2 regions of the Streptomyces sp. NBC_01471 genome follow, and region 1 is predicted to be linked to the other one. Evidence: riboswitches for the same ligand, from Rfam matches in the RefSeq annotation. Region 1 holds a riboswitch; the other holds the start of a gene.
What was found. Region 1 has a riboswitch for cyclic di-AMP ahead of OG285_RS18320 (M23 family metallopeptidase). Riboswitches for the same ligand answer to the same signal wherever they lie in the genome.

Region 1 (7,663 bases):
CACTGCCACGGAGTTGCGGAACGCGTACAAGGAGCTCCGGGAGTCCGATCCCTCCCTCGGGCTCTCGCCCGCCGGTAGCAAGGCCGCTGCCGAAGCAGCCATGACCGCTTGGGAGTCCCTGCACCGCGACCGGCTCACGGAGACTGAGGTCGAGGCGACGCACTTCTTCGGGTTCGCCGGGCAGAGCAAGTTGGCAGAGCTGATCGACTTCGTCTTTGTCTCTGCTGACCTCCGCGCCTACGAAGAGGCCGACGACAGCAAGGCAACGGCGCTCGGCCGGATCCTGGAACACTCCGTGGACCGCACCGCGGTCAACAAGAGGCTCGCCGACATCGACGAGTCCGCGCACCAGGCACGGCAGGAGGCGCAGGCAGCCGAGTACGGCGAGCCGCTCGGGAGGCTTTCGGCCGCGCTCTCACGGGGGCTCGCGGAGTTCACCACCGGCCGGGACATCGTCGTCACGCCCACGGTGCAGCCGCAGAGGGCCGCGCGGACGGGGTTTCAGATCACCGTCAGGGACGGTGCCGCCCAGACCTCCGTCCACCGGCAGGGACACGGCTTCCAGCGGGCACTGATCATCGCGGCGCTCAAATACCTCGCCTTGCAGAGGCGCCCGGAGGGCGGGACGCGCACGCTCTGTCTGGCGATCGAGGAGCCGGAGCTCTATCAGCATCCTCCGCAGGCCAGGACTTTTGCCGAGGTGTTGCGCGCCCTCGTGGACGAGTCCCCGGCCGGGCTCACGCAGGTGATGTACGCGACGCACAACCCGGTCTTCATCGAGCCGCGCAGTTACCACGAGATCCGGCGGCTCAGCTGCGACGGCGCCGAGGAACACCCCGTCACCAAGGTCTGGCAGGTGTCTGAGCCCGAGCTCATCCAGGTGCTGCCGGAGGAACTGGTGAGCGAGGGTGCCGTCCGGCGCAAGGTGGGCATCCTGTGTGCCGAGAACCTAGCGGAAGGGTTCTTCGCCCGAGCCGTTGTGCTCGTCGAAGGCGTCACCGACCGTGCGGTCATTCTCGGCTGCTCGGAGCGGGAGCGGCGGAACTGGGGTGCCCAGGGGATCAGCGTGATCAATGCGGGCGGGAAGGGCAACATCGCACTCTGTCACGCCATCCTCAACGCGATGGGTGTCTCTTGTTACGCCGTCTTCGACGGTGACGCGGGCAAGCGCGAGCGCAGTCTGGGGAACATTCAGCCGAGCATCGTGGGGGAGGAGAGGGCGAAGAAGGAGCGGGCCATCGAGGACGAGTACAGGCGGGATGCGGGCGAGAACGCGAACCTTCTGGGGTATCTCGGAGCGTCTTCGCGCGTGCCATGGCCGACGACGGAGTCCGCTGCAGGGCACGCGGTGTTCGAGGATCACTTGGAGGCGCTCCTCGCTGAGTCGTGGCCTGCTTGGGGAAGGAGGGTCAGGGAGTTGATCGACTCCGGTGAGGGCTTTCCCGCGAAGAATGCCGCGACGTACAGGGAAGCGGCGAGGACGGCCGACGGGGAGCCTCCCTTCGTTCTCCTGGCGCTCTTGGAGAACGCGGCGGCGCTCGTCAAGTAGGGAGCGAAGCCTCATTCTGGTGCCGGCCACTTGCACGGACTCATCCCGCGAGACGGCATCCAACCTCTACTTGGGCGCACACCACGGGAGGTGTGACTTCGGGGTCGCCCAGGTGACGGCAACGGCCTCCGTCCGACCTCCCCACCCAAGGCTCAGCGCTGACGCTCGTAGCCGCTCCTCCCCGGCAGAGGCCCCGACTCATCCCAGGGCGGTCGGCCCGACCGAGTGCTCCCGTGGTTTCGGCGCTCGTCCGGCGGAGCCTCATGCGTGAGCGATGCGTGAGCGGACGGCGCGGCAAAGGACGTCATCAACCGGATCAAGCGGCAGAGCGTACGTCTCTGACCGGGCAAGTCCCGACAGCCGAGCACCGTCCGGACCGCCCTGACAGGAGACCGCCGGGACTTTTAATCCATTGGTTGTGGGTTCGAGTCCCACACGGTCTACGAAGCGCGGGAGGGCCAAACCCCTTCTGACCTGCTGGGGAGCGCCCCGACCGGAGTGATCCGGTCGGGGCGCTCCCGCGTTTTCCGGGGCCAGGCCTGAGTGATGCGTGAGCGGTGACGCGCCCTCGCCAGGAGACTCGCGCCTGCCCTGACCCGCCCTCGATCCCTCGCGTCCCTCATCACCGCCCCTGGTTCGACCGCGATCGGCCTCACCGAACTCACCGAACTCACCGCCCTCGATCTTCTTCGTTCGGGCCGTTCGTGGCGTGCTGCTCAGCATTCCTGTCCGTCTCCCTGTTCCGGGACACCGTTCCAGCGGTGGGGAGTTCTCGCAGCTCAGGGGCTGTTCCGCCGTTCCAGTGTCCCTGCCTTTCCGTAGAGCATTGCGGGTGCGGCCGGCCCGCCACGAAGCTCGTTGTTGCCAGCAGGCGCCGGTCCGGCGCCGTGTCCGGCGTAAGCGGTCCGAATCTCTACGGGGGAGTCCACCCATGCGCAAGAACCTCATCCGCACGACCACCCTGGCCGCCATGGCGGTGGCCGCCGTCCTGTCGCTGAGCGCCTGCGAGGGCGGGCCCGGCTCCGCTGGCACTTCGTCCTCGCGCAGCGCGGCGCAGTCTGCGGACAAGGGGCAGGAAGCCGAGGGCGGCGGGGGCGGCAAGGCCGTGGGCTCCGGGGCCGACACCTCGGCAAGGTCGGAGAGCGGGAGTCCGACGGGCAGCAGCGCGGCAGGAAATGGCACCAGCGCGTCGGGCAGCGGCGGCAACGGGAACGGTCACACCGGCCGTTACGGGCAGGTCTGTGGCGCCAACGACCTCACGTGGAACGCCAGTTCCGAGACCCAGGCCGGTGGCTACATCCTCATCTCGGTGAAGGCCAAGCCGGGTATCACCTGCTCCCTCCCGGCTGCGCTTCCGATGGTGGCGTTCGGGTCCGACGGCACCCAGGCGGGGCCGGCCGAGCAGGCCGTCGGCGAAGAAGTGGAACTGAGCGGCGCCACCACCGCCTACGCCGGGGTGAACCCCAAGACCACCAACACCAATGGCGGCAAGGAACTGAACGAGATCATCACCTCGGTGAGCGAGGACGACCGGACCGACCCGGTCAGCCTGCACACCGGCAGCATCACCGTCGACAAGCCGATCGTCACCAACTGGCACACCACGGCCCAGAACGCCGTTCCCGGTGACGGCGTGGACAGCCACTGACAGCCACTGACGGCGACGCGTGCCCTTGACCCTCGTCACTCCGGCGCTTCATCAAGGGCGGAACGCGACGCCGCCGTATTGACGGTGCCGAGGACGGCGGGCAGCACAGCAGTGGCTGGGGTCACTTGATCTCGTTGGCTGTCCGCAGCGGTTAATGGTTCGAACCACCCCCGCGCATGCCGTAGAGTTGGGTTTACCGACGCGGGGTGGAGCAGCTCGGTAGCTCGCTGGGCTCATAACCCAGAGGTCGCAGGTTCAAATCCTGTCCCCGCTACTCAAGACCGAAGGCCCAGCACATCATGTGCTGGGCCTTCAGTCGTTTCCCGGCCAGGTTCCGGGCCGGGGCATCGATCGGGGGCGGGCGCTGCGGGCCTGTCTGCTGTTCGTCGCGATGGTGCTCGCCGTGGTGACGGGGTCGGTGGTCGCGCTGCCGGGCTGACGCCCTTCCCCCACTTGGCCGAGGCCGAATCGCACACCGGCGCGGGTGCGGCCAGCCTGGTGGGGTGCGGTACCGTCCGCCGCGGACCGGGCAGGAGGGTACTGGTGGGGCAGCGAGAGGACTCGGGCTGGGCGCGTCGGTTCGTCCGGGCGCTGCCTGCCGTGCTGATCGTGGGCGGGCTGGTCTTCGACCAGCTGACACCGGCCGCGTTCACGGCTGCCCCGTTCTTCGCCGCAGCGCCGGTGATCGCCGCCCCGTTCTTCTCGTACCGGGCCACTCTGATCACCGGGATCATCGCGGTGCTGTCCATGGCGGGGCTGCACGTCTACAACAACACCTCGTCCAAGGGCGCGGCGATCACCGAGCTGATCACTGTCCTCACGGTGTCCGTCGTCGCCCTCATCATCAATCGCGTCATCCGGGTCAGCGGTGAGGAGCTCGCGTCGGCGCGCGTGGTGGCGGAGACCGCGCAGCGTGCGGTGCTGCCGGTGCCCTCCGAACGGATCGCCGGGCTGCACGTCGCGGCGCGGTACGAGGCGGCGCAGGCCGGCACCTTCATCGGCGGTGACCTCTTCGCCGTGCAGGACACCCCGTACGGGGTCCGGCTGGTGGTGGGTGACGTACGGGGCAAGGGGCTCGGTGCGGTCGAGGCCGTCGCCGTGGTGATCGGGGCCTTCCGGGAGGCCGCCGAGCAGGAGGTGACGATCGAGCAGGTCGCCCAGCGGCTGGAGCGTGCGCTGACCCGTGAAGGGGTGCGGCGGGAGGGGCTTGACGCCTTCGAGGGGTTCACCACGGCGGCGCTCGCCGAGATCCCGCGCAGTGACCAGGGGCTGATCCGGCTGCTCAACCGGGGCCACCCCGAGCCGCTGCTGCTGTACGCGGACGGGGGCATCCACGTCCTCGAGCCGACCGACCCCGCGCTGCCGCTGGGGCTGGCCGATCTGGCGGCCTGGCCGGACCGGGCGGACGAGACGGCGTTCCCGCCGGGGGCCACGCTGCTGCTCTACACCGACGGGCTGTCCGAGGCGAGGAACGCGCAGGGGGCCTTCTACGAACCGCAGGAGCGCCTGCGCGGGCGGATCTTTCCGGGGCCCGAGGAGCTGTTGACGGCGGTGACCGACGACGTGCGGCTGCACACGGGCGGGCGCTCCACGGACGACATGGCGCTGCTCGCCGTGGGCCGTCCGCTCCAGGGGCAGCCGGACCGGCGCAGGACGGTCGAGATCGTGCACCGCGAACGACACGATCCGTAGTCGAAGAGCACCCCTCCGCATAACGTTTGATGCACTATCAGAAACTCGATGTTTCCCGGCGGCGGCTGAGGGTTGATCAAGTCGCCCGAATCCGCCCCCTTATGCCCCGATAAGTGCAGGCCAAAGACGTTAACGATCAGTCGGAACAGCTTGGAATCCGGCCCTCGCGTCTATTAACGTTCGATAACGCAGCGCGGTTGTCCCAGTCGTCGCAAGAGGCGACACCGTGCGCACGCGCCGAATCCCGCAAGGGAACCGGGGAACCACCAATTGGGGTGAATCGGGCTATCCGTCAGGGCTGCCCGTAGGAGACCTTCCTGCTCCGAACCCGTCAGCTAACCCGGTAGGCGGTAAGGAAGGAAAGGAGTGCGCCTCCGTGGCGTCCAACAACCCTGCCCCCGAAACGCTTTACTTCCCGAACGACGATGCTCTCGGTTTCGGCGGTGAGGACGGCGGTCCGCTCGATGAGTGGAATCCCACCGAGGATTCCCTCCGTCCGGTCCGGGGCAAGCACCGTGTGGCCAAGCAGCGCAGCGGTCTCGCCCGCAGTTCGACGGTGCTCGGCGTTGGCGTGATCGCAGCCGTCGGCGCGGGCGGCATGGCCAGCGCGCAGGGCAAGCCCGCGGTCGCGATCTCCCTCCCCGACCTTCCGCAGTCCGTCAAGGACAAGCTGCCGGAAGCCGAGTCGCTGCCCGGCGTGGGGACGCTGATCTCCGACCTCGGCGATCACTCCTCGGACCACGGTGGCACGGGCACGGACGCCACCGACGCGGCGCTCACCACAGCGGTGGCCGGCACCAAGGGCAGCGCGAACGCGGGCGAGGCCCTTCGCGCCCGGATACTCCAGCAGGCCGAGCAGCAGCAGGGCGCGGTCGACGACGAGGCCAAGGCGGCAGCCGAGAAGGCAGCGGCGGAGAAGGCGTCGGCGGAGGCCGCGAAGAAGCAGGACGAGGCGGCGGCCAAGGAGAAGGCGGCCAAGGAGAAGGCCGAGGCGGAGGCCAAGGCCAAGGCGGAGAAGGAGCGGCTCGCCAAGCTGGCCGCCAGTTACTCGCTCCCGGTCTCCTCGTACACCCTCACCTCGCGGTTCGACGACGGCGGTTCGATGTGGTCTTCGGGCCACCACACCGGCCTCGACTTCGCCGCCCCGACCGGCACTCCGATCAAGGCCGTGCACAGCGGAACGGTCAAGTCCGCAGGCTGGGCCGGGGCGTACGGCTACCGCACGGTCGTCACACTCGACGACGGTACGGAGCTGTGGTTCTGCCACCAGTCCTCGCTCTCGGTCAGCGCGGGCCAGAAGGTCAGCACCGGCGAGGTCATCGGCCGGGTCGGCGCCACCGGCAATGTCACGGGGCCGCATGTGCACCTGGAGGTCCGCCCGGGCGGCGGCGACCCGATCGACCCGATGACCTGGCTCCAGGGCAAGGGCCTCCACCCGTGAGGGGCTGAACGTCCCCGAGTGACCGAACAGGCCCCGGGGGCTGAACGTCCTCCAAGGGGTTAGTCCCCCTCGCCTGGCGCGCACCGTCGAGGTGTGGCTGACGCGTACCGCCGGTTCGCGCGGCCCCGCCCCCCCGTACCCCGGCAGCCCTGACGACATCCCCCCGACGTCAGGGCTGCCGGTTCGTCGTGTGCAGGCATCGGCACCTGTCCGGCCCGGCCACCCGTACGGCCGGTCCGGCGGAATAGCGCCGCGTCTCCCCAGGGTTGATCAGCGTATGACTTCTCTCCGCGCACTCGGCTCTTCCGGCCTCCAGGTCTTCCCGCTCTCCCTCGGCGGCAACGTCTTCGGATGGAGCGCCGACGAACAGCAGTCCTTCTCCGTCCTCGACGCCTACACCGCCGTCGGCGGCAACTTCATCGACACCGCGGACACCTACTCGTCATGGGTGCCCGGCAACGAGGGCGGCGAGTCCGAGACCGTCATCGGCAACTGGCTGGCCGCGCGGGGGAACCGCTCCGATGTGGTGGTAGCCACCAAGGTCGGCGCACACCCCGAGTACAAGGGGCTCTCGGCCGCGAACATCAAGGCCGCGGCCGACGAGTCGCTGCGCAGGCTGCGCACCGATTACATCGACCTGTACTACACGCACTTCGACGACGTCTCCGTCCCGGTCGAGGAGATCATCTCCACCCTCGACGAGCTGGTGAAGGCCGGCAAGGTGCGCGCCATCGCCGCGTCCAATGTGAGCGCCGAGCGGCTAGACGCCTTCATGGCGTTCTCCGAGGCCGAAGGGCTCGCCCGGTACGTCGCCCTGCAGCCCCACTACAACCTGGTCTCCCGCGACACGTACGAGGGCGGGCTCCAGGACGCGGCGGCCCGGCACGGTCTGGCGGCCGTGCCGTACTTCTCGCTGGCCTCCGGCTTCCTCACGGGCAAGTACCGGCCCGGTGTGGACGTCGACAGTGTGCGGGCCGAGGGTGCGGCCAAGCACCTCGGGACCGAGCGGGGACCGAAGGTCCTGGCCGCACTCGACAAGGTCGCCGCGGCGCACGGAGCCGAGGTCGCGACCGTCGCCCTGGTGTGGCTGGCCGCACAGCCGACCGTCGTCGCGCCGATCGCTTCGGCCCGTACGGTCGGGCAGCTGCCGGCGCTGACCGCCGTGGCCGAGCTGGAGCTCACCGACGCCGAGGTGGCGGAGCTGACCGCGGCCTCCGCCTGAGTCCTCCGCCCTGAGTCCTCCGCCCTGAGTTCTCCGCCTGAGGAACGGCCGGGGTGGCCGATCAGTGCTGGTACGGGTTGTAGCCGCCGTAGTGCAGGTGCGGCGGCGGCA
Region 2 (7,663 bases), 2.6 Mb from region 1:
TGTGCGGCGACTCTATGGCAGGGCAGGTTAATTCCCGAAGGCCCCCGGTAAATCATGGATATCTTTTGGCCATGTAAAAACCGGACGTACGAACACCGGGCGTTAGGAAAATGTCCGTGCGAACACCCGGGACGCGTGTGGCCCCGGCGCGGCGAGCACCGGGGCCACACGGGACGCGCCGGGTCAGACCTTCACACCGTGCGAGCGCAGGTACGCGACGGGGTCGATGTCCGAGCCGTAGTCGGGGCCGGTGCGGGCCTCGAAGTGGAGGTGCGGGCCCGTGACATTGCCGGTGGCGCCGGAGAGCGCGATCTGCTGGTCCGATGTGACGGACTGGCCGACCGAGACGCCGATGGACGACAGGTGGCCGTACTGCGTGTACGTGCCGTCGTGCATCCGGATGACGATGTTGTTGCCGTACGCGCCGCCCCAGCCGGCCTCCACGACCGTGCCGGCGCCGACGGCATGGACCGGGGTGCCGCTCGCGGCGTGGAAGTCGATGCCGGTGTGGCTGCCGGAGGACCAGAGGCTGCCGCCGGTCTTGTAGCCGGTGGACACGTACGAGTCGGCGACCGGGGGCACGAAGGCGTTGAGGCGCTTGCGGGCCTCGGCCCGGGCCGCGCGCTGCTTGGCCGCCTTCGCCTCGCGCTCCCGCTCGGCCTTCGCCTTCGCGGCTGCCGCCCTGGCCTTGGCGGCGGCCTTCGCCTTCGCCAAGGCCTCGGCGTGGGCGGCTTCGTGCCGCTGGGCCGTGGCCTGGGCGGCTATCCGGTCGGCGACGGTGTCACCGACCAGTATGGTCCGGTCGAGGCGGGCCTCCTGTGCGGTGGAGACCTTCGCGCTGTCGGCCATCGCCGGGGAGGCGAGGGTGCCGATGACACCGGCTGTGGCGAGGGTGGCGACTCCGGCGACGCCCGCGGTCCTGCGGGTCGGACGGTTCGGGGCACGGTGCTTGCCGGTAGGGCGGCTGAACGCCATGAAGGGGCTGGTCCTTTCCTTCCCTCTCGCCTACCGGGTTAGCTGACGGGTTCGGAGCAGGAAGGTCTCCTACGGGCCCGCCCCTGCGGAGCGGCCCCGATTCACCCCAGGGACTGAGTGGGTCCCCGGCTCCCCGGGCTCGCGCCTGACGGGGACTCGGCGATCGCTGCCCGGCGCCGCGGTTGCGGCTTACGTCCGACGGACAGCGCATGTGACGGTAAGTGAGCGGTGCCGGTCGGGCCAAACAGAGAGCGGGTTTTGTCGCACATCCCACAGGACATCCCACCGGCAGCAGCCGCCAAAGGCCGCGCATCCGACAACCACGACATACAGCCCGGGACTCTGTACCCCGGCACGCAGCCGGGTCCCGGTGGGCGCGCCGCCCACCGGGACCCCGGGGATCCGCTGCGGCCGCCCGTGCCTCGGGGCGGCCGTGACGTCAGCTCGCGACCACGGTCACTTCACCGATGCCCAGCGCCCTGACCGGCTCCACGATCTGTGCGGCGTCCCCCACCAGGACCGTCACCAGCCGGTCGTCGGGGAAGGCGGAGACCACGGCCGCGGTCGCCTCGACCGTGCCGGTCGCGGCGAGGTGCGCGTACAGCTGTGCCTGGAAGTCGTCCGGCAGGTGCTGCTCGACCTGATCGGCCAGCGTGCCCGCGACGGCGGCGGCCGTCTCGTACTTCAGCGGGGCGACGCCCACCAGGTTCTGTACGGCGACGTCCCGCTCGGCGTCGGTCAGCCCGCCCGCGGCCAGCGTCCTGAGCACCGTCCAGAGGTCGTCGAGCGCGGGTCCGGTCGACTCGGTGTCCACCGACCCGCTGATGGCGAGCATGGCGGCGCCGGTCCCGTCGGGCGCGGAGCGGATCACCTGGCTGAAGGCCCGCACACCGTAGGTGTAGCCCTTCTCCTCGCGCAGGACGCGGTCCAGACGGGAGGTGAGCGTGCCGCCCAGGCAGTACGTGCCGAGGACCTGGGCGGGCCAGACCCGGTCGTGCCGGTCGGCACCGATCCGGCCGATCAGCAGCTGGGTCTGGACCGCTCCGGGGCGGTCCACGACGACCACCCGGCCGGTGTCGTCCGCGGTGATCGGGGGCACCGGGCGGGGCGTGCCCGCGTTGCCCTTCCACTCGCCGAGGGTCTCGGCGAGCACCGCGTCCAGGTCGGTGCCCGCCAGGTCGCCGACGACCACGGCGGTGGCTGTCGACGGCCGGACGTACGCGTCGTAGAAGGCACGGACGGCCGGCGCGTCGATGCGCGCCACCGTCTCCTCGGTGCCCTGGCGCGGACGCGACATGCGCGCGGTGGCCGGGAACAGCTCCTTCGAGAGCTGCTTGGCGGCGCGGCGGGCCGGGTTGGCCAGCTCGTGCGGGATCTCGTCCAGCCGGTTGCCCACGATCCGCTCGACCTCGCTCGGGGCGAAGGCGGGCGCGCGCAGTGCGTCCGCGAGCAGGCCGAGCGCCTTGGGCAGCCGGGAGACCGGCACTTCCAGGGAGACCCGGACACCGGGGTGGTCGGCGTGCGCGTCGAGTGTGGCGCCGCAGCGCTCCAGCTCAGCGGCGAACTCCTCGGCGCTGTGCTTGTCGGTGCCCTCGGAGAAGGCCCTCGCCATGATCGTGGCGATGCCGTCGAGCCCCTCGGGCTCGGCGTCCAGCGGGGCGTCGAGGCTGATCTCGACAGCGACGACCTGCTGTCCGGGACGGTCGCAGCGCAGCACCGTCAGGCCGTTGGGCAGGGTGGAGCGCTCGGGGGCCGGGAAGGCCCAGGGCCTGGGGGCACCCGCCTGGGGCTGCGGGTGGAAGGTCATCGTCACGGCCGCGGGGTCGGTCACTGGTCCGCCTCTGTGCTCTCGGTGGTCGCGGCGGCCTCGTCGGATACGCCGTCCGCACTGGTCTCTTCGGGCTCATCGGCGGTGACGGGCTCGTACACCAGCACAGCCCTGTTGTCCGGGCGCAGCCGGGCCTTGGCTACCTCCTGCACCTCGTCGGCCGTGATGTCCAGCACCCGGCCGACGGCGGTCAGCGCCAGCTGCGGGTCGCCGAACAGCACGGCGTACCTGCACAGTTCGTCGGCGCGGCCGGCGACCGTACCGAGCCGGTCGAGCCACTCCCGCTCCAGCTGGGCCTGCGCGCGCTCCATCTCCTCGGCCGTGGGCCCCACCGCGGCGAAGCGGGCCAGCTCCTCGTCGACGGCCGCCTCGATCTGCGGGACCTCGACACCGCCCGACGTCTTGACGTCCAGCCAGCCGAGCGAGGGGGCGCCGGAGAGCCGCAGCAGGCCGAAGCCCGCGGCGACGGCCGTACGGTCCCGGCGCACCAGCCTGTTGTGGAGCAGCGACGACTCGCCGCCGCCCAGGATGGTCAGTGCGATGTCCGCCGCGTCGCACGCGCGGGTGCCGTCCTCGGGGAGCCGGTAGGCGGCCATCAGGGCACGCGAGGGCACCTCCTCGTACAGCTCCTCGCGCACCTCGGCGCCGAGGGTGTCGGGCAGTGAGCCGTCCCGCGGCGGCTGCTTGCCGTCGTGGGAGGGGATGGTGCCGAAGTACTTCTCGACCCAGGCGAGCGTCTGCTCCGGGTCGATGTCGCCGACGACGGACAGCACGGCGTTGTTCGGCGCGTAGTTCGTACGGAAGAACGCGCGGGCGTCCTCCAGCGTCGCCGCGTCCAGGTCGGCCATGGAACCGATCGGCGTGTGGTGGTACGGGTGGCCCTCCGGGTAGGAGAGGGCGGTCAGCTTCTCGAACGCCGTGCCGTACGGCACGTTGTCGTAGCGCTGGCGGCGCTCGTTCTTGACGACGTCCCGCTGGTTCTCCATGGACTCCTCGTCGAGCGCGGCGAGGAGGGAGCCCATCCGGTCGGCCTCCAGCCAGAGCGCCAACTCCAGCTGGTGCGTGGGCATCGTCTCGAAGTAGTTGGTGCGCTCGAAGCTGGTGGTGCCGTTGAGCGAGCCCCCGGCCCCCTGCACCAGCTCGAAGTGGCCGTTGCCCTCGACCTGTCCCGAGCCCTGGAACATCAGGTGCTCGAAGAGGTGGGCGAGTCCGGTACGCCCCTTGACTTCGTGGCGTGAACCGACGTCGTACCAGAGGCAGACCGCGGCGACCGGGGTCAGGTGGTCCTCGGAGAGCACCACCCGCAGGCCGTTGGCCAGCCGGTGTTCGGTCGCTGTCAGGCCGCCGGAACCGGCCTCGGCTGTGGCCGTGTGACCCATGGGCATGTACGTCCCTTCGATCGCGTGTGTTGACCGCGTTGAAATGCAGTCCTGCCACTGTATGCAAGCGCGCCGACACCTGGCAGCCATCCCGGTGTGCACGGGTCGCGGTCGGTGTTGTCGGTGGGACAGTCCACAATGGTCGGCGTCAGTACCGGACCAGGCACGTGAAGGAGCCGCAGCAGCGATGGCCCGCCGCAGCACGAAGACCCCGCCGCCGGAGGACTTCGAGGAGAAGATTCTCGACATCGACGTGGTCGATGAAATGCAGGGCTCCTTCCTGGAGTACGCGTACTCGGTGATCTACTCACGGGCCCTGCCGGACGCCCGTGACGGCATGAAGCCCGTACACCGGCGCATCCTCTACCAGATGAACGAGATGGGGCTGCGGCCCGACCGCAGCTATGTGAAGTGCGCCCGTGTCGTCGGCGAGGTCATGGGCAAGCTGCACCCGCACGGTGACGCGTCGATCTACGACGCCCTGGTGCGGCTCTCGCAGCCCTTCTCCATGCGGCTCCCGCTGGTCGACGGACACGGCAACTTCGGCTCGCTCGGCAACGACGACCCGCCGGCCGCGATGCGTTACACCGAGTGCCGGATGGCCGACGCCACGTCGCTGATGACGGAGTCGATCGACGAGAGCACGGTCGACTTCGAGCCCAACTACGACGGCCAGGAGCGCGAGCCCGTCGTGCTCCCCGCCGCCTATCCGAACCTGCTGGTCAACGGCTCGTCCGGGATCGCGGTCGGGATGGCGACCAACATGCCCCCGCACAACCTGGGCGAGATCATCGCGGCGGCCCGCCACCTGATCAAGCACCCGGGCGCCGACCTCGACACCCTGATGCGCTTCGTGCCGGGCCCCGACCTGCCGACCGGTGGCCGGATCGTGGGTCTTGACGGGATCAGGGACGCCTACGAGCGCGGGCGCGGCACCTTCAAGATCCGCGCGACGGCCACCGTGGAGGACGTCACCCCGCGCCGCAAGGGCATCGTCGTCACCGAACTGCCCTTCGCGGTCGGCCCGGAGAAGGTCCGCGCCAAGATCAAGGACCTGGTGGCGTCGAAGAAGCTTCAGGGCATCGCCGATCTGAAGGACCTCACCGACCGGGCGCACGGGCTGCGGCTGGTCATCGAGATCAAGAACGGCTTCGTGCCGGAGGCCGTGCTCGAACAGCTCTACAAGCTCACCCCGATGGAGGAGTCCTTCGGGATCAACAACGTGGCGCTGGTCGACGGACAGCCGCTGACGCTGGGCCTCAAGGAGCTCCTGGAGGTCTATCTCGACCACCGCTTCTCGGTCGTCAGGCGGCGCAGCGAGTTCCGCAGGACCAAGCGGCAGGACCGGCTGCACCTGGTCCTCGGGCTGCTCGTGGCGCTGCTCGACATCGACGAGGTCATCCGCCTCATCCGTTCCAGCGACAATTCGGCGCAGGCCAAGGAGCGGCTGATCTCGCACTTCTCGCTGAGCGAGATCCAGACGCAGTACATCCTGGACACTCCGCTGCGCCGGCTCACCAAGTTCGACCGGATCGAGCTGGAGAGCGAGCGCGACCGGCTGAACAGCGAGATCGAAGAGCTGACCCGGATCCTGGATTCCGACGCGGAGCTGCGCAAGCTGGTCTCGGCCGAACTGGCCGCGGTGGCGAAGAAGTTCTCCACCGACCGCCGTACGGTACTGCTGGAGTCGGCGGGCACCCCGGTCGCCGCGGCCTCGCTGGAGGTCGCCGACGACCCGTGCCGGGTGCTGCTGTCGTCCACGGGGCTCCTGGCGCGTACGGCCACCGCCGAAGCGCTCAGCACGGAGGGGCAGAAGCGCACCAAGCACGATGTCGTGGTCTCGGCCGTACCGGCGACCGCGCGGGGCGACATCGGTGTGGTGACGTCGGCCGGGCGGCTGCTGCGGCTGGCGGTGATCGACCTGCCGCAGCTGCCGGACACCGCGTCGGCGCCCAGCCTGGCGGGCGGCGCGCAGATCGCGGAGTTCGTCTCGCTCGCCGACGGTGAGCGGGTCGTCTGCCTCACCACGGTCGACGAGTCGTCACCCGGTCTGGCGATCGGCACCGAACAGGGCATCGTCAAGCGGGTGGTGCCCGACTACCCCGCCCACAAGGACGAGTTGGAGGTCATCGGCCTCCGGGACGGCGACCGGATCGTCGGCGCGGCCGAGCTGCGGACCGGCGAGGAGGACCTGGTCTTCATCACGGACGACGCGCAGTTGCTGCGCTATCCGGCCGGACAGGTCAGGCCGCAGGGCCGCCCGGCGGGCGGTATGGCAGGGATCAAGCTGGCCGACGGGGCCAAGGTGATCTCGTTCACCGCGGTGGATCCGGCGGCCGGTGCGGTGGTCTTCACCGTCGCGAGCTCGCACGGCACGCTGGACGACTCGGTGCGTACGGCGAAGCTGACCCCGTTCGACCAGTACCCGCGCAAGGGCCGGGCGACCGGCGGGGTGCGCTGCCAGCGCTTCCTGAAGGGCGAGGACCTGCTCGTGCTGGCCTGGGCGGGAGAGACCCCGGTGCGGGCCGCCGCCGTGAACGGCGCCCCGGCCGAACTGCCGGAACCGGACCCGCGCCGCGACGGCTCGGGCCTGCCGCTCACCTCGGCGGTGGCGAAGCTCGCGGGACCGGTGTAACCGGGGGCGGCACCCAGCCGGGCCGGCCCTCTGCCGGCCCGGCGCGCGGGTTGCCGCTGCCGCGAAGCGATGTGGTGACTGTTGGTCGGGCCGGGCACCGCCGGCGGTTCATGTCCTGGATCTGTAACGGAACAAACGGGGCGCAACGTGCGGGGAGGCCGGCCCATCTGGCTTACCAGCAGGGCGCACCGGGCGCCTTCGCGACAGGGGTTGGGTCTCACCCTGCGGGGAGATCCATGGAAGGAAAGTCCATGACCAGGACGAAGAAGACCGGAATGAAGGCGCGGGGCGCCCAGGTGGCTGTGCTCGGTGCGCTGGGGCTGGCCTCCGTGGCGCTGGCCGCGGCGCCGGCATTCGCCAAGGGCTCTGTGGAGATCACGGCGCCGCACACCGCCAAGGTCGGCAGGACCATCGCCGTCAAGGCGCACGGCGGCGACGACAGCGCGGGCTACCTGCATCAGCTGTGCCTGGAGGAGAACGGCTTCGGCGAGGGGTGGCACCAGGAGACGTGCAGCGCTGCGGTCAAGGGCGAAGCGCACGTCACCGCGGACGGCACCTCCGCACGCCGCGGCGACCTGCGGTTCCGCGCGGTGCTGTACGGCTTGACCAGCAAGCACGACCGGAAGCCCGTGCGTCTGCACACCTCTGACGTGGTGACGGTGCGGGTCCGCTGAGCAGCAGCGCGGCCGTGGGCAGCGGGACTCCCCCTGACCGCGGCCGCGCGGTGCGGCACCCGTTCGCGATGCCGCACCATCACCCCGCCGGGCGGCGGCGGGCCGGTCACGGATCCGCGTACCGCACGCTCAGTACGGCAGCCCGGCCTCTTCGGCCGCGTCCGGTTCCCCG

Region 2: another riboswitch for cyclic di-AMP. It lies ahead of OG285_RS07020 (M23 family metallopeptidase); the one in region 1 lies ahead of OG285_RS18320 (M23 family metallopeptidase).

Annotation. Positions count from the first base shown of each region.
Region 1 covers NZ_CP109450.1:4,146,726-4,154,388, forward strand. The annotation lists gene OG285_RS18295 (ATP-dependent endonuclease) at 1-1,549, shown strand, start outside; gene OG285_RS18300 (DUF4232 domain-containing protein) at 2,481-3,197, shown strand; tRNA gene OG285_RS18305 (tRNA-Met) at 3,398-3,471, shown strand; gene OG285_RS18310 (hypothetical protein) at 3,499-3,636, shown strand; gene OG285_RS18315 (PP2C family protein-serine/threonine phosphatase) at 3,741-4,889, shown strand; cyclic di-AMP (ydaO/yuaA leader) riboswitch at 5,115-5,254, shown strand; gene OG285_RS18320 (M23 family metallopeptidase) at 5,266-6,330, shown strand; gene OG285_RS18325 (aldo/keto reductase) at 6,608-7,552, shown strand; gene OG285_RS18330 (PrsW family intramembrane metalloprotease) at 7,614-7,663, opposite strand, start outside.
Region 2 covers NZ_CP109450.1:1,586,026-1,593,688, forward strand. The annotation lists gene OG285_RS07020 (M23 family metallopeptidase) at 184-975, opposite strand; cyclic di-AMP (ydaO/yuaA leader) riboswitch at 988-1,147, opposite strand; gene OG285_RS07025 (M16 family metallopeptidase) at 1,415-2,782, opposite strand; gene OG285_RS07030 (M16 family metallopeptidase) at 2,803-4,188, opposite strand; gene OG285_RS07035 (DNA topoisomerase IV subunit A) at 4,370-6,817, shown strand; gene OG285_RS07040 (hypothetical protein) at 7,069-7,491, shown strand; gene OG285_RS07045 (GTP-binding protein) at 7,621-7,663, opposite strand, start outside.